3 regions of the Microbispora sp. H10670 genome follow, and region 2 is predicted to be linked to each of the others. Evidence: riboswitches for the same ligand, from Rfam matches in the RefSeq annotation. Region 2 holds a riboswitch; each other region holds the start of a gene.
What was found. Region 2 has a riboswitch for S-adenosylmethionine ahead of HHX33_RS32065 (aminotransferase class V-fold PLP-dependent enzyme). Riboswitches for the same ligand answer to the same signal wherever they lie in the genome.
Positions count from the first base shown of each region.

Region 1 (6,746 bases), on a different contig from region 2:
GAGGCGATCAGCACCACGCCCATCACGACCGGCAGGTCCTTGTTGCCGACGGCCGCGAGGGTCAGCCGCCCGATGCCCTGCCGGGAGAAGACCGACTCGATGATCACGGCCCCGCCGAACAGGAAGCTGACCATCCACCCGGCCAGGGTGACCGTGGGCAGCAGGGCGTGCCGCAGCGCGTGCCGCAGGCGCACGCCCAGGTCGGACATGCCGCGCGAGCGGGCGGTGAGCACGAACGGCTCCTCCAGCGTGAGCTCCAGTCCCTCGCGCAGCACCTGGCTCAGCGTCGCGACGACCGGGATCGCCATCGCGACGGACGGCAGGACCAGGCTCTCCAGGCCGTCCCCGCCGGTGGCGGGGAAGATCCCCAGCCCGAACGAGAAGACGGTGAGCAGCAGGATCCCGGCCCAGAACGACGGGATGGAGATGCCGACCAGCTCGATGCCGGAGAACACCGCCCGCGCCCACCGGCGGCCCGCGGTCAGCACCGCGACCGTGACCGAGACCACGACCGCCAGGACGAACGACGAGAGCATGAGCTGGACGGACGAGCCGACCTGCTCGCCGATCGCCGAGGCGACCGACTGGTGCAGCTGGTACGACTGGCCCAGGTCGCCGTGCAGCACCCGGCCCAGGTAGGCGGCGTACTGGGCGGGCAGCGGCCGGTCCAGCCCGTAGTCGGCGATGATCCGGGCGCGGACCTCGGGTGTGACGGTGCTGCTGCCGATGAGCAGGTCGACGACGTTGCCCGGGGTGAGGTGGAGGCCGGCGAACGCGACCGTCACCGCGCCCCACAGCACCAGGACGGACGTGCCCAGCCGCACCAGCACCGGGCGGACCACCCGGGCGCGGGCCCGGGTGGCCGGTACGGCGACGGCGGTCATGCCTGCTCGACCCAGGCGCCGTAGAAGGTCGGGTACGCCTGCGGCTCCCAGCCGATGCCGTGGGCCTTCTTGCCGGTCCCGAGCAGGTAGTTGAACACGTACACCGGGAAGACCGCGGCCTCGTCGGTGACCCGCTGCTGCACCTTGGCGTACAGCTCGGCCCGCTTGGCCTGGTCGGTCGTGTCCAGCGCGTCGCTCAGCCAGCCGTCGACGTCCTTGTCGGACAGGCGGGCGGCGTTCTGCCCGAACTTGGCGGCCGTGGGGATGGCGGAGGTGTCGAACAGGTTGCGCAGGGTGTCGCCGTCGGCGCGCTGCCAGCTGAAGTCGATGAGGTCGTAGTCGCCCTTGGGATACTTCTCCAGCCATTCGTTGACCGTGCCGGAGACGAACTGGATCTCGAAGCCGATCTTCTTGGCCTCGGCCTGGATCTGCTCGGCCAGCGTGTCGCGCTGCTCACGCGCGAACGCCTTGAGGAACCCCCAGCGGATCGTCAGCCGCCTGCCGTCCTTGGTCCGGTAGCCCTCGGCGTCCTTCCCCGACCAGCCGGCCTCGTCCAGCAGCCGGGCGGCCGCCGCGGGGTCGTACTTCGTCTTTCCTTCGAGCGTCTTGTCGTACCCGTCGGTCGACGGGGAGATGGGGCCCGCCGCGGGCTGGAACGCCCCGAAGTAGAGGTTCTTGACGATCGTCGCGAAGTCGATGCCGTCGCGGAACGCCTGCCGGACCCGCTTGTCGGCGAACGGCCCGGAGGTCGTGTTCGGGTAGAAGTTGTAGTTGCCGCCCGGCGCCTGCCGCGTGGTGACGGTCAGCCGGGGGTCGCCCTGCACCTGCTTGACGTTCACCGGCGGCACGCTGGCGATCCCGTCGACCTGCCCGCTGGTCAGCGCGCCGAGCCGGACGGAGTCCTCGGTGATGACCTTGATCTCCAGCTTGTCCAGGTACGCCTCCCCGGTGTGCCCGGCGCCCTCCGGCGCCCAGGAGTAGCCGGGGTTGCGGTGGTAGGTGATGCCCTTCTGCACCACGTACTCGTCGATCACGAACGGCCCGGACCCGACGACCTTCTTGCACAGCGCGTCCTGCGGCTGCTTCAGCGACCGCGGCGACTCGATGCCGAAGTACGCGGTGGCGAGGGCGGACAGGAACGGCGAGTACGGCCTGCTGAAGTGGACCTTCACCGTGTGCGGGTCGACGACCTCGCTGCCCTTGTACGGCTCGATGTATCCCGCGGCGAGCTGCGACTTCGTGGCGGGGTTCACGATGTGGTCGAGGTTGGCCTTGACCGCCGCCGCGTCGAAGGGCGTGCCGTCGGAGAACTTCACGCCGTCGCGCAGGGTGAAGGTGTAGGTCTTCTGGTCGGGCGAGACGGTCCACTTGGTGGCGAGCCAGGGGTGGATCTTGCCCTCGGTGTCGAGCGACACGAGCGAGTCCAGGGCGGGCCGGGTGAACAGGCCGGCCACGTCGGCGGGGCTCTGATGGGGATCGAGGCAGGTGGAGGGCTCGGTGTTGACGGCGAACGTCAGCGTGCCGCCCTTGACCGGCCCGGCGGGGGCCTTGCCCGCCGCGGTGTCCTTGCCTGTCGTGCCGCAGGCGGCGAGGGCGAGGACCCCCAGAAGCGAGACGCCGATGGATAAGCGCGTGTTCGTGGACATCGGGGAGAGCCTTTCGGTGTTCAAGACGGGACGGCGTTCAAGAGGGAACGGCGTTCAAGAGGGGACGGCGGAGTGGGGAGGCGGCGTGTCCCGGCCTGTGCCCGCCCGAAACTCCCCGTGAGTGGCCATGCCGCCTCCCGGAGAGCGTGCCGCGCACGCCCCCATGACCAGGAGCCCCGATGGGGCCCGCGCTTGCGGCGCGACTGCCACGCCGCCAGGTTTTCCCCGGGGCACCCCGCGCGGTGCGAGGGTTGCCGGCCGACGAGCCGGGGCTTGGCGTCGGCGCTCAATACCTATAAATAAAGTAGGAAAACTAGGGTAATCTGTCAACACGCTTTCGCCGGGGATTCCGGCCTTTCCGCGAGGAGCGGCGGTCCGGTGACGACGAGTGGCACGGCCCCGCGGCAGCGGCCGGGGGCGAACCGGGCGGCCGTGCCTACGGCGCGCCGGGAAGCCGTACGGTGACGAGGAGCCCGCCGTGGGGGCCGGGAGCGAGATCGAGGGTCCCGTTGTGGGCGCGGACGACGCTGTGCACGATGGCCAGGCCGAGACCGGCGCCGGCGTGCTCGTCGGTGCGCACGCGTTCCGTTCCGCGCTGGAAGGGTTCGGTGAGGGTCGGAATCAGTTCCGGCGGGAGCGGGCGGCCCGTGTTCTCGACCCGCAGCAGGCTGGTGCCGCCGTACGCCTCGGTGTGGACCGTCACGGTGCCGCCGGCGGGGAGGTTGTGGACGATCGCGTTCTGGACGAGGTTCGTCACCATCCGCGCCAGGAGCTCGGCGGAGCCCTCGGTCCGGGCCGCCCCGCCGGTGACGTTCAGCGTGATCCGGCGTTGTTCGGCGAGCGGAAGCAGCGTCTCGGCGGCCTCCTCGGCCGCGAGGGAGAGGTCGACGCTCCCCCGGGTGAAGTCGCCGCGGTCGCCGCGGCTGAGCAGCAGGAGGGCCGCGGTGAGGTCGATCGCCCGCTGGTTGACGGTGTGCAGGCGGTCGAGGAGTTCGTCCCGGTCCCGCGTGGGGTCCCGGCGGGCCACGTCGAGGAGCGTCCGCGAGATCGCCAGCGGGGTGCGCAGTTCGTGGGAGGCGTTCGCGGCGAACCTCCGCTGCTCGGCGACGTGGGACTCGAGCCGGTCGAGCATCGAGTCGAACGCGTCGGAGAGCTCCCGGAACTCGTCCCGGCGGCCCTTCATGCGGATCCGGTGGGACAGCGACCCGTTCGCGGTCGTCCGCCGGGCCGCGTCCGTGATCTGGGTGAGCGGTGCGAGCATCCGGCCGGCGAGGAGCCATCCGCCCAGCAGGCCGAACGTCAGCAGAAAGGCCAGTGCCTGGCCCGCGCGGGGGACGAAGGCGCGCTGGAGGTCGGTGCGGTTGGGGATGAACCGCAGGGGCGCCGCCCCGGGCGGGGCGGCCCCCGGCCCGGTGCCGAGCGCGCCGTCGGGCACGTAGCGCAGCAGGAACACCCACACCACCGCCAGCAGGAGGGCGCCGGCGAGCAGGAGGAATCCGGCGTAGCTGAGGGTGAGTTTCAGCCGGGTGCTGAGCCCTGGGCGCCTATCCATGCGTGCTGCCGGGGCCCGTCCCCGTGGCGATGCCGGTGTCGATCCGATAGCCGACACCGGGCACCGTGGCGATGACCCATGGTTCGCCGAGCCGTTTGCGCAGCGCGGAGACGGTGATGCGCACGGCGTTGGTGAGGGGGTCGGCGTTCTCGTCCCAGGCCCGTTCCAGCAGCTCCTCGGCGCTGACGATCCCGCCCTCGGCGGCGACGAGGACTTCCAGCACGGCGAACTGTTTGCGGGTGAGCGCGACGTAGCGTCCGCCGCGGAACACCTCCCGGCGGAAGGGGTCGAGCCGCAGGCCCGCGATCTCGCGAACCGGGGGCCGGGCGTACGCGCGTCTGCGGTCGAGCGCCCTCAGCCGCAGGACGAGCTCCCGGAGCTCGAACGGTTTGGTGAGGTAGTCGTCGGCGCCGAGCCCGAACCCGGAGGCCTTGTCGTCGATCCGGTCGGCGGCGGTGAGCATGAGGATCGGGATACCGCTGCCGGAGGCGACGATGTGCCGGGCGACCTCGTCGCCGGAAGGGCCGGGAATGTCGCGGTCGAGGACCGCGATGTCGTAGGAGTTGACGCTGAGCAGTTCCAGGGCCGCGTCGCCGTCGCCGGCGATGTCGGCGGCGATCGCCTCCAGCCGCAGACCGTCGCGAACGGCTTCGGCCAGGTAGGGCTCGTCCTCCACTATCAGCACGCGCATACGGCTCAGTCTGCCGGTGCGGGCGCCGGTGCCGGCGCGGGGCGAGGCCGGTCCGGTGACGCCTCCGGGCGCCACCAGCGGCGCGACACGAGCCCGAAGAGCACGGCGCCTGCGGCGTTGACCAGCACGTCGTCCACGGACGACACCCGGTCGAGCCGCAGGACGTACTGCAGGGTCTCGACCACGGCCGAGCAGCCCGCCCCGAGCGCCAGGATCCGCGGCACGGACGCCAGCGCCGCGAAGCGCAGCGGCGCGAAGAACCCCAGCGCCGCGAAGATCAGCAGGTTGCCGCCGATCCCGATCGGCCCCATCGTGACCAGGTCCCGCAGCGGGATCAGGCTCACCCGGCCGGGGACGGTGCCGGCCCCCGGGCCCGGCATCAGGGTGAGCCACACGAACGGCACCGTCCCGTAGACCATCCCCACCTCGGCCAGCGACCTCCGCCACGCCGAGGTGACGCCGGCGGCCTGCCGGAGGAGCGCCAGACCCCACGTCACCAGAGCGGCCGCCGGCAGCCCGGCCAGCATCATGAGCAGCACGCCGTTCTCCGTGTCGAGGCAGCCGTGCCACCGTCCGGCCAGGCATGCCGGAGCGGTCATCACGAGCGGCCGCCGCACGGCGAACACGGCGCTCGCCAGGCCGAGGATCGCCAGGCCGGCGAGCACGATCCGGCTCGTGCGGCGGGGCGACGCTGACGGGGATGCGTGGTGGTTCATGCCTCCATTGGAGACGGAGGGCCGTTGCGGTGGCGTATGCGATTCCGCATACGTCCGCGATACACGTCGTCCGGCGCCTGGTGACCGGGGCCCCGCCGCGCGAAGCCCCGCACACTCACGTCCTTCTCCGGCGGGCCCACGCCCGCGGATCACGGCTCACGCCGCTCCGGGCCGTGTCACGGGCGAGCGCCTCAGCCGCCCGTCCCGCCGCCGGGCGAGGCCCCGGTGACGGCCCGCAGCTCCTGCCCGATGATGTCGACCAGCGGCGCGCCGTCGTGGTTGGTGAGGATGACGCCCACCCAGCCGGTGTCGGGGTAGATGCTCCAGTTGGCCCCGACACCGGGGTTGCCGCCGGAACGCTGGTACGCCCACTGGCCTTCGACGATGTCGATCGCGATCCCGTAGGCGGCGAACGACGCCGGCCCGAGGGGGGTCTTGGCCGCGGTGAGCACGTCGGCCCAGGGCCGGTCCAGCACCGTGCCGTCGCTCAGCGCCCGCGCGAACCGGGCCAGATCCGGCGCCGTGGCGAAGCCGCCGTCCCCGGGGGCGTCGATGAAGGCGCGGCCCGGGTTCTTGCCCAGGATGTACGGGTACGGGCTGCCCTTGTCCAGGTTGCCGAGGGCGTCCACGACGCCGCCGCCGGCCACCTCCATGTACGGGTGGGCGATGTGCCCGCCGGTGAGCCACTGCGGCCTGGTGTGGAACGCCGAGCCGGTCATGCCGCAGCGCCTGAAGATGTTCTCCTGGACGTAGTCCCAGTACGTCGCGCCGGACACGGCCTCCACGATCAGCGCGGGGATGGTGGTCTCCGCCTCCTGGTGGCCGGTGCCGGGAAGGCCCGGGACGCCTGTCAGTCTCGCCTGCCGGACCCGCCGCTCGTGATACTCGTGCACCTCGTCCCGGCTCCGGAAGACGCGTCGCACGTCCTCTTCGGGCATGTCCAGCCCGGAGGTGCCGGACAGCAGGTGGTGGATGGTCACCTGATCGGCGATGTCCTCGGCGAAGCCCTTCAGGTGGGTGCCCACCGTGTCCGTCAGCTTCAGCCTGCCCTGCTGGGCCAGCTGCAGGATGGCCACCGCGTGGAACGGCTTGCCCGCCGAACTGAGGGCGAACGCCGTGTCCTCGCGGTTGCGGATCCTCCTCTTCTCGTCGGCCATGCCGTAGCCGCGGGACAGCACCGTCCGGCCCCGGTGTGACAGCAGCACCACGCCGGAGAACCTGCCCTCGGCGGCGAGCCGGGCCACGTACCGGTCGTAG
Region 1 is NZ_JABBWW010000016.1:169,630-176,375, reverse strand. It holds gene HHX33_RS22480 (ABC transporter permease) at 1-884, opposite strand, end outside; gene HHX33_RS22475 (ABC transporter substrate-binding protein) at 881-2,530, opposite strand; SAM riboswitch class IV at 2,714-2,824, opposite strand; gene HHX33_RS22470 (sensor histidine kinase) at 2,967-4,082, opposite strand; gene HHX33_RS22465 (response regulator transcription factor) at 4,075-4,773, opposite strand; gene HHX33_RS22460 (VanZ family protein) at 4,779-5,489, opposite strand; gene HHX33_RS22455 (serine hydrolase domain-containing protein) at 5,681-6,746, opposite strand, start outside.
Region 1: it holds a riboswitch for S-adenosylmethionine, as region 2 does, so the genes downstream of both, HHX33_RS22475 (ABC transporter substrate-binding protein) here and HHX33_RS32065 (aminotransferase class V-fold PLP-dependent enzyme) in region 2, are expected to answer to the same signal.

Region 2 (6,746 bases):
CGGCCCGGTGAGCCCGCCGATGCCGAGACGCAGCACGTTGTCGAGGGCCGCGCCGAGCAGCGGCCCGAGCATGCGGCCGGGATGCTCGACACCGATCTTCGCGAGCAGCTCCTGCGACTCGGCGATGAGCGTCACCATGTGGTTGGCCGCGCCGGCGATCGCGGCGTGGTAGAGCGGCCGGTCCTGGTCGGCGATCCACACCGGCTCGCCGCCCATCTCGATGACCAGCGCCTCGGCCACCGGCCGCAGCATGTCCGGCGCGGTGACGCCGAACGAGCAGCCGTTGAGCTTGGTCAGGTCGTCGCTCCGGCCCGTGAAGGTCATCACCGGATGCAGCGCGAGCGGCAGCGCCCCCGCCTCGGCGGCGGGGTCGAGCACGCCGAGGCCGTACGCGCCGCTGGCGTGCACGAGCAGCTTGCCGCGCAGGTCGGCGCCGGTGGCCGCGAGGCCGGAGACCAGGCCGGGCAGCACGTCGTCCGGCACGGTCAGCAGCACGAGCTCGGACCTGGCGATGACCTCCTCCGGCCTGCTGAGCGCCTGGCCGAGACGGTCGGCGGCGCGGCGGCGCGACGCGTCGGACACGCCGCTGGCCGCCACCACACGATGACCCGCGAGCATGAGCGCGGCCCCGAGCACGGAGCCGACCCGTCCCGCGCCGAGCACTCCCACGGCGAGCCGCGCCGGGCGGTCACTTGTGTCCATGACGCCTCCCCTCGGTTCAGCGTAGCGGCGGCGCTCCCGCCGGCCCGGTGCCAGGTCGTGCCTCACGGATCAGGCCATGCCGAGCATGACCACGACGGGCCCGACGGTCGGAGTTTGTCCCGTTTCTAACGGGCCTATGTTGAGCTACAGGTACGAATGTGACTGATTTTCGCCACGGCCCACGCGTGTCGGTAGCGTGATGCGGTGTGGAGGTGACCTGGCGGGAGGCCGTCGAGCGCGCGCTCTACGGCGCGGAGGGCTTCTACCTGCGGGAGCGCCCGGACCGCCATTTCCGCACCTCGGTCCATGCCTCACCGGTCTTCGCCGAGGCGGTGCTGCGCCTGCTGGAACGGGTCGACGCGACCCTCGGGCACCCCGGTGTGGTCGACTTCGTGGACGTGGGCAGCGGCGACGGCCTGCTGGCCGCCCGCGTCGTGGCCGCCGCGCCGCCGGACCTCGCGGCGCGGCTGCGGGCCGTCGCGGTGGACCTGTCCCCCCGGCCCCGCGGCCTCGATCCCCGGGTCGCCTGGGAGCCGGAGGTCCCGTACGGGGTCACCGGGCTCGTGGTCGCCAACGAATGGCTGGACAACGTGCCCCTCGACGTCGCCGAGGCGACCCCCGCGGGCCCCCGGCTGGTGCTCGTCGACCCGGCGACCGGAGCGGAGCGGCCCGGTCCCGTCCCCGATCCGGAGGACCTGGCCTGGCTGGACCGCTGGTGGCCGCTGGGCCCGGTCGGGGACCGCGCCGAGATCGGCCGCCCCCGCGACGAGGCGTGGGCCGGGGTGATCGCGCGGCTGACCCGCGGCACGGCGGTCGCCGTGGACTACGCCCATCTCGCCGGGCGGCGCCCCGCCCTCGGCACGCTGGCCGGCTACCGCGACGGCTCGCCGGTGCCCGCCGTGCCGGACGGGTCGTGCGACGTCACGGCCCACGTCGCGCTGGACGCCTGCGCGGCGGCCGGCGAACGGGCGGGCGCGGCGGCGACCACGCTCACGACGCAGCGGGAGGCCCTGCGCGACCTGGGGGTCACCGGCGCCCGGCCGCCGCTCGCGCTCGCGTCCGCCGACCCCGCCGGTTACGTACGCGCGCTCGGCCGGGCCTCGCAGGAGGCCGAGCTCATCGACCCCGCCGGCCTCGGCGGCTTCGGCTGGCTCAGCCAGTCCCGGTGTGGATGAGGAGACATCATGATCGCGAGAATCTGGCGCGCGAGCGCGACCCCGGAGGGCGCCGACGGCTACGAGCGGCACTTCACCGAGGCGGTCCTGCCCTCCCTGCGCGGCATGGCCGGGCACCGCGGCGCCTACCTGCTGCGGCGCGACACCGACGGCCGGGTGGAGATCGAGGTCATGACCCTGTGGGACTCGATGGACGCGATCCGCCGCTTCTCCGGGGAGGACCCCGCGACGGCCGTCGTCGAGCCCGCGGCCCAGGCCGTCCTGCTCGGCTACGACACCACGGTCACCCACCACACGGTCAGCGTGTCAGACGGCGACCTTCAGTGACTCCAGGCCGCGCATGATGTAGCTGGGCTTCCAGGTCGGCTCCTCGGCGAGCTCCAGGCGGGGCGCCAGCCGCAGCAGCGCGCCGAACGACTCCGCCATCTCGACCCGCGCGAGCGGCGCGCCGAGGCAGAAGTGGATGCCCGCACCGAACGAGATGTGCGGGTTGTCCGCCCGGCCGACGTCGAGGCGGTCGGGGTCGGCGAAGACCTCGGGGTCCCGGTTGGCGGAGCCGAACAGCAGCGCGATCTCCGCACCCCGGGGGATCGCCACCCCGCCGGCCTCGACGTCCTCCAGCACCCACCGCTCGAACATCTGCGCCGGGGTGTCGTAACGCAGCAGCTCCTCGACCGCCGCCGGCATCAGGCCGGGGTCGGCGCGCAGCCGCTCCAGCTCGCCGGGGTTGCGGAACAGCGCCCACCACCCGCTGCCGGTGGCGTTGACCGTGGCCTCGTGCCCGGCGTTGAGCAGCAGCACGCAGGTGCCGATCAGCTCGTCCTCGGTGAGCCGGTCCCCGTCGTCCACCACCTGCGCGAGCGCGGAGATCATGTCGTCGCCCGGACGCTCCCTGCGCGCCCTGGCCAGCCCGCGCAGGTACTCGGCGAACTCCGTCGCCGCGCGTACGGCCGTGTGCTGGACCTCCGGCGACGGGTTCAGCTCGTACATCCCGCAGATGTCGGCCGACCAGGGGCGCAGGAGGTGGCGGTCGGCCTCCGGCACGCCCAGCATCTCGGCGATCACGGTGACGGGCAGCGGCTCGGCCACCTCGGCCAGCAGGTCGCCGCCGCCGCGCTCGACCAGCCCCTCGGTCAGCTCCGTCGCGATCCTCCGTACGCGCGGGCGCAGCGACTCCACCATCCGGGGCGTGAACGCCTTGGACACCAGGCGGCGCAGCCGGGTGTGGACCGGCGGCTCCACGTCGAGCATCCCGGCCCGGATCACCCGCCAGAAGGGCTCCTGGAAGTCCGGCTCGGGCTCCCGGCCGAACTCCTCGTGCGTGGCCGTGTGCAGGTAGGACCGGCCCAGGCGGCGGTCGCGCAGCAGCGTGTTGACGTCGGCGTGCCGGGCGACCAGCCACTGCCCGGTCGGCTCGAAGAAGCTGACCGGATCGTTGTCCCGCAGGTCGCGGTAGGCGTCGTACGGGTGAGCCACGAACTCCGGATTCCAGGGATCAAACCTCACATTGGACACCATAACGGTAAAGCGCCTCTCACCAGGGGACTTGCCGGATCGCCGGTTCTCCGGGTTATAGTGCGCTCAGGTCATGAGTGCCAGCGTCAAGCCCCGGCTTGCTGGCCGGCAACCCTCGCGCTCGCGGCGGGGTGCCCCGGGTGAGGACCGGGCCCGGCGCGCGGTGTGCCGGGCAAGCGCGGGCTCCGCCGTACGACGCCATGGCAGGGGTCCCCGACCCGAGGAGGCCTGGCGTTGTCCGCTCTCACCTTCGTCCCGCAGCAGCCCGCCAACCCCGTGTCCGAGCCGGTGCGCGTACCGGTGGTCGTGGGCGCCGACCTGGAGGTCCCGGTCCGGGGCGGCCGGCTCGTGCCGTACGCGAACCTCGACTACGCGGCGAGCGCGCCCTGTCTTGAGCCGGTGAACGCCGCCGTCGCGGCGGCGCTGCCGGCCTACTCCAGCGTGCACCGGGGCGCGGGCTACGCCTCGCAGCTCACGACCCAGCGGTACGAGCAGGCCAGGCACACCGTGCGGGCCTTCGTGGGCGCCCGCCCCGGCGACGCCCTCGTCTTCGTGCGCAACACCACCGACGCGATGAACCTGCTGGCCCGCAGCCTCCCCGAGGGCACCACGGTCGTCGTGTTCGGCACCGAGCACCACGCCTCGCTGCTGCCCTGGACCGACGCCGTACGGCTCGCGCCGCCCGCCTTCCCCGGCGAGGCCGTCCGGGCCGCCGACGAGGCCCTCGCGGCGATCGAGGGCCCGGCCCTGCTCGTCGTGACCGCCGCGTCCAACGTCACCGGAGAGCTGTGGCCGATCGCCGGGCTCGCGCACATCGCGCACCGGCACGGCGCGCGGATCGCCGTGGACGCCGCCCAGCTCGTCCCCCACCGCGGGCTCAACCTCGCCGCGCTCGACCTCGACTACGTCGCCTTCTCCGGGCACAAGCTCTACGCGCCGTTCGGCGCGGGCGTGCTCGTCGGCCGGCCCGACTGGCTCGCCGCCGCCGACCCGTACCTGCGCGGCGGCGGAGCCGTGCGAGCCGTGGGCGAGACCACCGAGTGGAGCGACGACCCCGAGGCTCGGCACGAGGCGGGGACGCCCAACGTGCTCGGCGCGGTCGCGCTCGCCGCCGCCTGCGACGCCCTCGCCGCGACCGGCTGGACCCCGCTGGTGCGGGAGGAGGAGCGGCTGCTCGCCCGCCTGCGCGCCGGGCTCGCCGCGATCCCCGGCGTACGCGAACTGTCGCTGTGGGGCCCGGACCACCCGCGGGTCGGGATCGTGTCGTTCGTCGTGGAGGGCCGCCCGGCCCGGGAGGTCGCCGAGATCCTGTCGGCCGAGCACGGCATCGGCGTCAGGGACGGCAAGTTCTGCGCCCACCCGTTCGTCCGCCACCTCCTCGGCGGCGCCGAGGACGAGGGCTGCGCGGACGGCACGGTGAGCGCCGTACGCGCCTCGATCGGCATCGGCACGACCGAGGAGCACGTCGACCGCCTCATCACCGCCCTCCGCGAAATCGCCCCCGCCTGACCCCGACCGCCGTGGCTTTCGCCGGTGGGTGACGGGCGTGAAAGCATGGACGGTATGACCGAGCAGGACGGCCCGCGTGTCGAGCGAGTGGTGGGCATCGGGGCCGGGGCGGACGCGGTGCGGCCGGGAGGGCTCGCGACGGAGGACCTGATCCTCGACATCGGGCCGCAGCATCCGTCCACGCACGGGGTGCTGCGGCTGCGGCTCGTCCTTGACGGTGAACGGATCGTGGCCGCCGAGCCGATCGTCGGCTACATGCACCGCGGTGCGGAGAAGCTGTTCGAGGTGCGCGACTACCGGCAGATCATCGTGCTGGCCAACCGGCACGACTGGCTGTCGGCGTTCGCCAACGAGCTGGGCGTCGTGCTCGCGGTCGAGCGCATGATCGGCATGCAGCCCCCGCCGCGGGCGGTGTGGGCGAGGACTCTGCTGGCCGAGCTCAACCGCGTGCTCAACCACCTGATGTTCCTCGGCGGCCATCCGCTGGAGCTGGGCGCGGCCGGCCCGGTCTTCCCCGCCTTCCGGGAGCGGGAGACGCTGCAGTACGTCATGGAGGAGATCTCCGGCGGCCGCATGCACTACATGTTCAACCGGGTGGGCGGGCTGAAGGAGGAACTGCCCGAGGGCTGGCTCGGCCGCGTGACCACCGCCGTGGCGGCCGTGCGGCGGCGGCTGCCCGACATCGAGGAGCTGGTCACGGGCAACGAGATCTTCGTGGCGCGCACCCGCGGCGTCGGTGTGCTCGACCGTGAGACGATCATGCAGTACGGCGTGAGCGGCCCGGCCGCGCGGGCCTCCGGGGTGGACTTCGACCTGCGGCGCGACGAGCCCTACCTCGCGTACGGCGAGCTGCCCGTGAAGGTCGTGACCCGCTCGGCGGGAGACTGCCAGGCGAGGTTCCAGGTGCTGCTCGACCAGGTCAAGGTGTCGCTCGACCTGACCGACGCCTGCGTGGAGCGGCTGCGCCACCTGCCGCCCGGCCCGATCAACCAGCGCCTGCCGAAGGTGCTCAAGGTGCCGGAGGGCCACACGTACGCCTGGACGGAGAACCCGCTCGGCCTCAACGGCTACTACCTGGTGTCACGCGGCGAGAAGACCCCCTGGCGGCTCAAGCTGCGCAGCGCCTCCTACAACAACGTCCAGGTGCTCCGCGAGATGCTGCCCGGCCACTCGGTCGCCGACCTGATCGCGGTCCTCGGCTCGATGTTCTTCGTGGTCGGCGACATCGACAAGTAGGCCGGCGAGCAGCCTGGAAGCAAGGGTCAGCTCTCCCCGTCGGGCTTGCCGGGCACCCGGCAGCAGTGTTCGAGGAAGAGCGCGGCGCAGATCAGGATCACGCACGCCACGAACGACCCGCCGCCGACGATCGCGTCCTGGCGGGGCTTGTCCAGGTCGAGCAGGTCCAGCACACGCAGGACGAAACCGGCGAAGACCCCGGCGAACGCCGCGCCCGCGTACGCGGTGGCCTGGGCCAGCGCCGCCAGCCGAGCGACGGCGAGCGGCTCGACGGGCTTGGTGTCCGGGCGGCGCAGGATCCTCGCCCGGGTCAGCCAGCCCGTGTACGCCTCACCGAGCGCGAGCAGCAGCACGGTGGGCACCGCGGTCCACGGCAGTGTGGGCACCACGGAGTAGGACTGCCGCAGCAGGCCCCAGGTGATCACGGCGAACACGACCACGAGACCGACGAGCACGCCGGGATTGCTGGGCTTCACGCGGGGTCTCTCCTCGTCAGGCCGGGGGTTCGAGCACGAGGTCGGTGCGCAGCCGCACCCCGCTCTGGTCCAGGTCGGCCAGCAGGGCCGCGACCGACCCGCGCCCGGGCAGCACCGCCGAGGGGTCCGCCTG
Region 2 is NZ_JABBWW010000038.1:15,589-22,334, forward strand. It holds gene HHX33_RS32045 (Rossmann-like and DUF2520 domain-containing protein) at 1-702, opposite strand, end outside; gene HHX33_RS32050 (SAM-dependent methyltransferase) at 909-1,877, shown strand; gene HHX33_RS32055 (antibiotic biosynthesis monooxygenase family protein) at 1,887-2,204, shown strand; gene HHX33_RS32060 (cytochrome P450) at 2,184-3,383, opposite strand; SAM riboswitch class IV at 3,462-3,577, shown strand; gene HHX33_RS32065 (aminotransferase class V-fold PLP-dependent enzyme) at 3,627-4,901, shown strand; gene HHX33_RS32070 (NADH-quinone oxidoreductase subunit D) at 4,956-6,137, shown strand; gene HHX33_RS32075 (DUF3180 domain-containing protein) at 6,164-6,613, opposite strand; gene folK (2-amino-4-hydroxy-6-hydroxymethyldihydropteridine diphosphokinase) at 6,630-6,746, opposite strand, start outside.

Region 3 (6,746 bases), on a different contig from region 2:
TGGCCAGGAACAGCTCCCTGTTGGTGATCTCGTAGGCCGCGTCGGCGCCGCCGGCGGCCCGTACGGCCCACGACAGGACGCCGTTGTCCGGGCCGACGAACACCCGCCCGCCCGCCTCGACCGCGACCGGGCGGCGGTTGCCGCCGACGGAGGGATCGACGACGGCGAGGTGGACGCCGGCCGGCAGATAGGGCAGGGTCTGCGCCAGGATGGCCGCGCCGCGCCGCACGTCCCCGGCGGGAACGAGATGGCCCACGTCGATGATCCGAGCCTGCGGTGCGATGCCCGCGATCACGCCGTGGCACGCGGCGACGAACCCGTCCTCCAGCCCGTAGTCGGTAAGAAGCGTGATTACAGAGCTCACACCACGTGACACTACGTCGGCCTCTCTCCTCTGCACACCCCGGGTCGTCCAACGTCGTGCGTCCCTTTACCATGAGGGACGGGCTCGCGGCCGATCGAGGAGGAGCGGATGGACACCGAACCGACCGGCGGCGACGGGCTCGACCTCTCCGACCGCGACCGCGAGATGCTCGCGTTCGAGCGTCAGTGGTGGCGGTACGCGGGCGCCAAGGAGCAGGCGATCAGGGAGGCCTTCGGCGTCTCCGCCACCCGGTACTACCAGTTACTCGGGGAGCTGATCGACCGGCCGGAGGCGCTGGAGCACGACCCCATGCTGGTCAAGCGACTGCGCCGGATGAGGGCCGGCCGGCGGCGTGACCGCTCCGCCCGCAGGTTCGGCATGCACCCCTGAGACACCCGCTCACCGTCCCCGCACGGCGCGCCGAGGCGTCCCGACCACTTCTCCGGAACGAGGCCATGACACTGCCCGCGCACCCAGGACTCGACGCGATCGTCGCCGACCCGGCAGGCGCCGTGATCGGGCTCGACTACGACGGCACGCTCTCCCCGATCGTCCCCGACCCCGCCGCCGCCCGCGTGCACCCCGCGGTGCCGGGCGTGCTGGCCGCGCTCGCCCCGCTCGTACGCGCCGTGGTCGTCGTCACCGGCCGGCCGCCCCTGACGGCCATCGGCCTGGGGGAGGTGCCCGGCGGGCCGTCGCTCGGAGACGTGCCCGGCCTGGTGATCCTCGGTCACTACGGCCTCGAACGCTGGGAGGACGGCCGCGTGACCGCCCCGCCGCCGCCGCCGGGGCTCGACCTCGTACGGACCCGGCTGCCCGATCTCGTGGCCGGGCTGCCGGGCGCGTGGATCGAGGACAAGGGCCACGCCGTCGCCGTGCACACCCGGCGCTGCGCCGACCCCGCCGCGGCCCTGGAGGAGTTGCGCGGACCGGTCGCGGCGCTGGCCGCGGAGGCCGGGCTCGCGGTCGAGCCGGGCCGCATGGTGCTGGAACTGCGGCCCGGCGGCATGGACAAGGGCCGGGCGCTGTCGGCCTTCCTCGCCGAGCGCGACGCGCGCTCGGTCATGTTCGCCGGAGACGACCTCGGCGACCTCGCGGCCTTCGCCGCGGTCGAGGAGGCCGGCCTGCCCGGCGTACGGGTGTGCAGCGGGTCCGCCGAGGTGACCGCGCTGGCGGAACGCGCCGACCTGGTGGTGGACGGCCCCGACGGCGTGGTGGCCCTCCTCGGCGACCTGGTGGAATCGCTTGGCAAGCGGTCTGCAAGCGGGCAGGTCTAACGTTCCGGACATGAACCGGAAGACCATCCCGGCCGGGTTCGCCGTGCTGACCGCCGCCCTCGCGGCCGCCACCCTGGTGGCTCCCGCGGCGGCGTCCGCGAGCGACCTCGGCGGCACCAGGCAGGTCCACCTGCGCAAGGGCCTCACGCTCACCATCCCCGCCTCGTGGCGGGTCGACGCCGTCCGCACGGACTGGACCCGCGTCATCACCGGCTCGTGCCCCACGCGCGGCACCGCGGACTACGGCTTCCGCGACTCGGGGTGCCACAGCTTCTGGGTCCTGGGTCCCAAGGCCATCAAGATCGGCCATGAGCTGTTCAACGCGTACACGCCGGACGGGCCGTTCTATCCGGCCACCGACGTCGGGCCCTGCCCGGTGCGGAAGAACCTCTACATCGGCCAGACCAAGCTCGTCGCGAAGGGGCTGCGCCAGGTCGGGCCGGGGCACAAGGCCTACTACCGCGACTGGGCGGGGCCGTGCGTGACGATGACGAAGTTCAAGGTCAAGGCCCACTTCCACCAGCGGGAGTGGTTCCTGCCCACGTCGAAGATCCTGATCGTCGACCAGTGGAACACCCTCGGCCTGGACGAGATCCTCAGGAAGGCCACCTGGCACTGATCTCTTGCCGGCATCGCCCCGCAAGTCGTCTCCAAGTGGCCGGGCCTACCGTAGGAGACATGATCGGAAAGACCATTGCGACCGCGGCGGCCGGGCTGGCCGTGCTGACGGCCACCCTGGCGGCTCCTTCCGCGGCGTCCGCGAGCGGCACCGAGCAGGTCCACCTGCGCAAGGGCCTGACCCTCACCATCCCCTCGTCGTGGAAGGCGGTCCAGGCCGGCACGGACTGGACCCGCGTCGTCACCGGCTCGTGCCCCAGCCTCGGCACCATGGACTTCGGTTTCCGTGACGCGGGGTGCCACGGCTTCTGGGTGCTGGGCCCGAAGGCCCTCAAGATCGGCAATCACACGTTCCAGTCCTACAACCCCAGGTACGGGTTCGATCCCGCGACCGACGTCTCGGTCTGCCCGAGGACCGTCCGCCTGTACAAGGGCACCATGAAGCTCGCCGGCAAGGGGCTGCGGAAGGTCGGGGCGGGGCACCGGGCGGACTACCACGCGTGGGCGGGGACCTGCGTCGACAAGAAGTTCAGGGTGAGGATGCGCTACAGCCAGCGCGAGTGGTACCTGCCCACGTCGAAGATCCTGATCGTCGACCAGTGGAACACCCCGGGCCTGGACGGGATCCTCAAGCAGGCCACCTGGAACTGAGCACCGCCGCCGCCGTCACCGGTGCGTCTCAGCGCAGCGCGGCGATCTGGTCGTCGAACCAGCGCCGCGGCGGCAGCGCGGTGGCCGCCTCCCGCAGTCGCAGGCCGCGATCGAGGCGCTCCTCCTCCGGCAGCGTCAGCGCCTCGTGCAGCGCCGCCGCCGTGGCGGTGACGTCGAACGGGTTGACCAGCAGGGAGTCGGCGCCCAGCTCGGCCGCCGCGCCCGCCTCGCGGGACAGCACGAGCGCGCACCGGGGCGACAGGATCGGGCCCTCCTTGGCCACCAGGTTCATGCCGTCCCTGACGGGGTTGACGAGCAGCACGTCGGCCAGCCGGTACGCCGCGAGCGAGCGCGGGTAGTCGTCGTTGACGTTGAGGATCAGCGGGTCCCAGTCCTCGGTGGCGTACTCGTCCTCGATCTCCTTGGCGCACCGCTGCACGGCCGCCGTGTACTCGCGGTACTCCGGCAGGTCGTGCCGGGAGGGGTAGGCGAACGCCAGATGGACCACCCGTCCGTGCCACTCGGGATGGCCCTCCAGGAACTCCTGGTAGGCCCGCAGGCCGCGGACGATGTTCTTGGACAGCTCCGTGCGGTCGATCCGCACGATCAGCCTGCGGTCGCCGACGTGGTCCCTGATCGCCGCCATGTGCGACTCGACGTCCGGTTCGGCCGCCCGCGCCCGCAGCGCGTCGCCGTCCACCCCGAGCGGGTGCACGCCGATCCGGGTGGTCCTGCCGCCCCAGGTCACCGTACGGGCCGCGTGGTCCACCCGCGCCCCGAGCAGGGCGGCGCAGCAGTCCATGAAGGCGCGCGCCCAGCGGGCGGTGAGGAAGCCGGCGTGGTCGGCGCCGAGGATGCCCGACAGCACCTCCGCCGCGACGTCCTCGGGCAGCAGCGCGAAGTACTCCGGCGGGGCCCAGGGCGTGTGTGAGAAGTGGCCGATGCGCAGGTCGGGCCGTTCGACCCGGAGCATCGCTGGGGTGAGCGTCAGGTGGTAGTCCTGCACCATCACGCGGGCCCGGTGCGTGGCCTCCTCCGCCAGCGCGAGCGCGAACGCGCCGTTGTAGGTGCGGTACGACTCCCATTCACGCGCGAACCGGGTGCCGAACTCGGGGGAGAAGGGCGTGTTGTAGAGCAGGTGGTTGACGAACCACAGGGTCGAGTTCGCCACCGCGTTGTAGGCCCGGTGGAAGACCGCGGGCGGGATGTCCAGCATGCGGATGGGCCCCGTCTCGAACGCCCGGTCGAGCCGGCCCCCCGGCGCCTGCCGCACCGCCCCGCGGTCGCCGTCCGACAGCGCCGCGCAGACCCACAGCACGTCGGTGTCCCTGACCACGTCCGACAGCCCGGACACGAGCCCGCCGCCGCCCCTGCGCATGGTCAGGCCGCCGTCCTCCGACAGGGTGAAGGACACCGGGCCCCGGTTGGACGCGATCAGGATGGAGCTGCTCATTGGGGTTTCCCCTCGATCAGAGCGGGCGCGCATGCCGGAAGATTAATAAAAGCGGACCTCCATCAATAGGATGTCAACCGATCGCGGGAGGGCTGGAACGGGATGGCACTGGACGACGTCACCGAGGAGCTGGCCGGATCGGCCGCCCGGGGAGATCACCGCGCCCTCGGTGAGCTGCTGCGGCGCATCGAGCCCGACGTGCTGCGGCACTGCGAGCGGCTACTACCGTACCGGCAGGACGCGGAGGAGGCGGCGCAGGACACGCTGCTCGCCGTGGCCCGCAACATCGCCCGGTTCGAGGGCCGGGCCAAGTTCAGCACCTGGCTGCACATCGTGACCGTGAACTGCGCCAGGACGACCTACCGGTCGCTCAAGCGGCGCTCGTCCGAGCAGGCGGAGGAGCTGCCCGAGCAGCGGCCGGACCCGCGGCGGGTGAGCGTCATCGCGGGGTCGCGGCTCGACCTGCTCGACGCGATGGAGGCGCTGGAGGCCGAGCGGCCCGACCTCGCCCAGGCGCTCGTGCTGCGCGACATCTGCCAGCTCGACTACTCCCAGGTCGCCGACCAGCTCGGCATTCCCCTCGGCACCGTCAAGTCCCGGATACACCAGGCGCGCAAGTACGTGCAGAGCGCGCTCGGCGAGGCCTACGGCTGATACAAACCATCTCGCCATCTGAGACGGCGGAACGGACACAGGGGACGCCGGGGTACAGTGCTGGAGGACCTTTTTCGAAGGTTCTACAACTGAAGATGCTCATCCAGAGGGGTGGAGGGACCGGCCCTGCGAAGCCCCGGCAACCTCCCCGGTGTCGAACTCGTGCCCACGAGGCCCGGCCGGGACAGGTGCCAATTCCGGCTCGCGGCCAGGGCGGTCGCGAGCGAAGATGAGGGAAAGGCCTCGCTTCATGGCGCACATCAGCACCGCGACCCCCACCACCGCCACCGACTTCGGCCCTGCCACCGGTCTGTCCTGCCGCGAGTGCGGCGCCCACTACGACCTCGGCCCGATCTTCGCCTGTACGGAGTGTTTCGGCCCCCTTGAGGTGGCGTACGACTTCGGAGAGGTCCGCCGGGAGGACATCGCGGCGGGCCCGGCGAACATCTGGCGGTACCGCTCCCTGCTTCCCGTCCCCGCCGGGGTGGCGGACAAGCCCAACCTGCAGCCCGGCTGGACCAAGCTCGTGCGGGCCGACCGTCTGGCGGCCGAGCTGGGGCTGCGGTCGCTGCACGTCAAGGACGACTCCGGCAACCCGACCCACTCCTTCAAGGACCGGGTCGTCGCGATCGCGGTCGAGGCCGCGCGCGCCTTCGGCTTCCACACCCTGTCGTGCTCGTCCACCGGCAACCTCGCGGGCGCGGTGGGCGCGGCCGCCGCCCGGGCCGGGCTGGACTCCTGCGTGTTCATCCCCGCCGACCTGGAGCCGGCCAAGGTCACCATGGCCGCGGTGTACGGCGGCCGCCTGGTCGCCATCGACGGCACCTACGACGAGGTGAACCGCTTCTGCTCCGAGCTCATCGGTGACGAGCTGGGCGAGAAGTGGGGATTCGTCAACGTCAACCTCCGGCCCTACTACGCCGAGGGTTCCAAGACGCTGGCGTACGAGATCGCCGAGCAGCTCGGCTGGCGGCTGCCCGAGCAGATCGTCGTCCCGGTGGCCTCCGGCTCGCAGCTCACGAAGATCGACAAGGGCTTCCGCGAGCTGATCAAGCTCGGCCTGGTCGAGGAGCGGCCGTACCGGATCTTCGGCGCGCAGGCCGAGGGCTGCTCGCCGGTCTCCCGCGCGTTCAAGGCCGGGCAGGACGTCGTGCAGCCGGTCAAGCCGGACACCATCGCCAAGTCGCTGGCCATCGGCAACCCGGCGGACGGGCCGTACGTGCTCGACATCGCCCGCCGTACGGGCGGCGCGGTGGAGGACGTGAACGACGGCGAGGTGGTCGAGGCGATCCGCCTGCTGGCCCGGACCGAGGGCATCTTCGCCGAGACCGCGGGCGGCGTCACGGTCGGCGTGCTGCGCAAGCTCGTGCGCGAGGGCCGCCTCGACCCCGAGGCCGAAACCGTGGTGCTGAACACCGGCGACGGTCTCAAGACACTTGACGCGGTGGCCGAGCAGGCCCGTCCGTCCGCGGTCATCCGTCCCTCCCTCGACGCCTTCCGTGCGGCATTCGCCAACTGAAAGCGTTATCACAGGCCCATCGGCAGCAACGAAAGCGAGTGAACAATGAGCGTTTCCGTGCGGATTCCGACGATTCTGCGGACGTACACCAACGGCGTCGCGGAGGTAAGCGGGGAGGGGGGAACGCTCCGCGAGGTCCTGCAGAAGCTGGATGCGGACTATCCGGGCATCGGAGGTCGAATCCTGGATGAGACGGGCAAGATCCGGCGT
Region 3 is NZ_JABBWW010000041.1:16,883-23,628, forward strand. It holds gene HHX33_RS32680 (SAM hydrolase/SAM-dependent halogenase family protein) at 1-364, opposite strand, end outside; gene HHX33_RS32685 (DUF3263 domain-containing protein) at 473-754, shown strand; gene otsB (trehalose-phosphatase) at 820-1,641, shown strand; gene HHX33_RS32695 (hypothetical protein) at 1,652-2,260, shown strand; gene HHX33_RS32700 (hypothetical protein) at 2,320-2,910, shown strand; gene HHX33_RS32705 (alpha,alpha-trehalose-phosphate synthase (UDP-forming)) at 2,939-4,363, opposite strand; gene HHX33_RS32710 (RNA polymerase sigma factor) at 4,466-5,017, shown strand; SAM riboswitch class I at 5,114-5,253, shown strand; gene thrC (threonine synthase) at 5,268-6,536, shown strand; gene HHX33_RS32720 (MoaD/ThiS family protein) at 6,582-6,746, shown strand, end outside.
Region 3: it holds a riboswitch for S-adenosylmethionine, as region 2 does, so the genes downstream of both, thrC (threonine synthase) here and HHX33_RS32065 (aminotransferase class V-fold PLP-dependent enzyme) in region 2, are expected to answer to the same signal.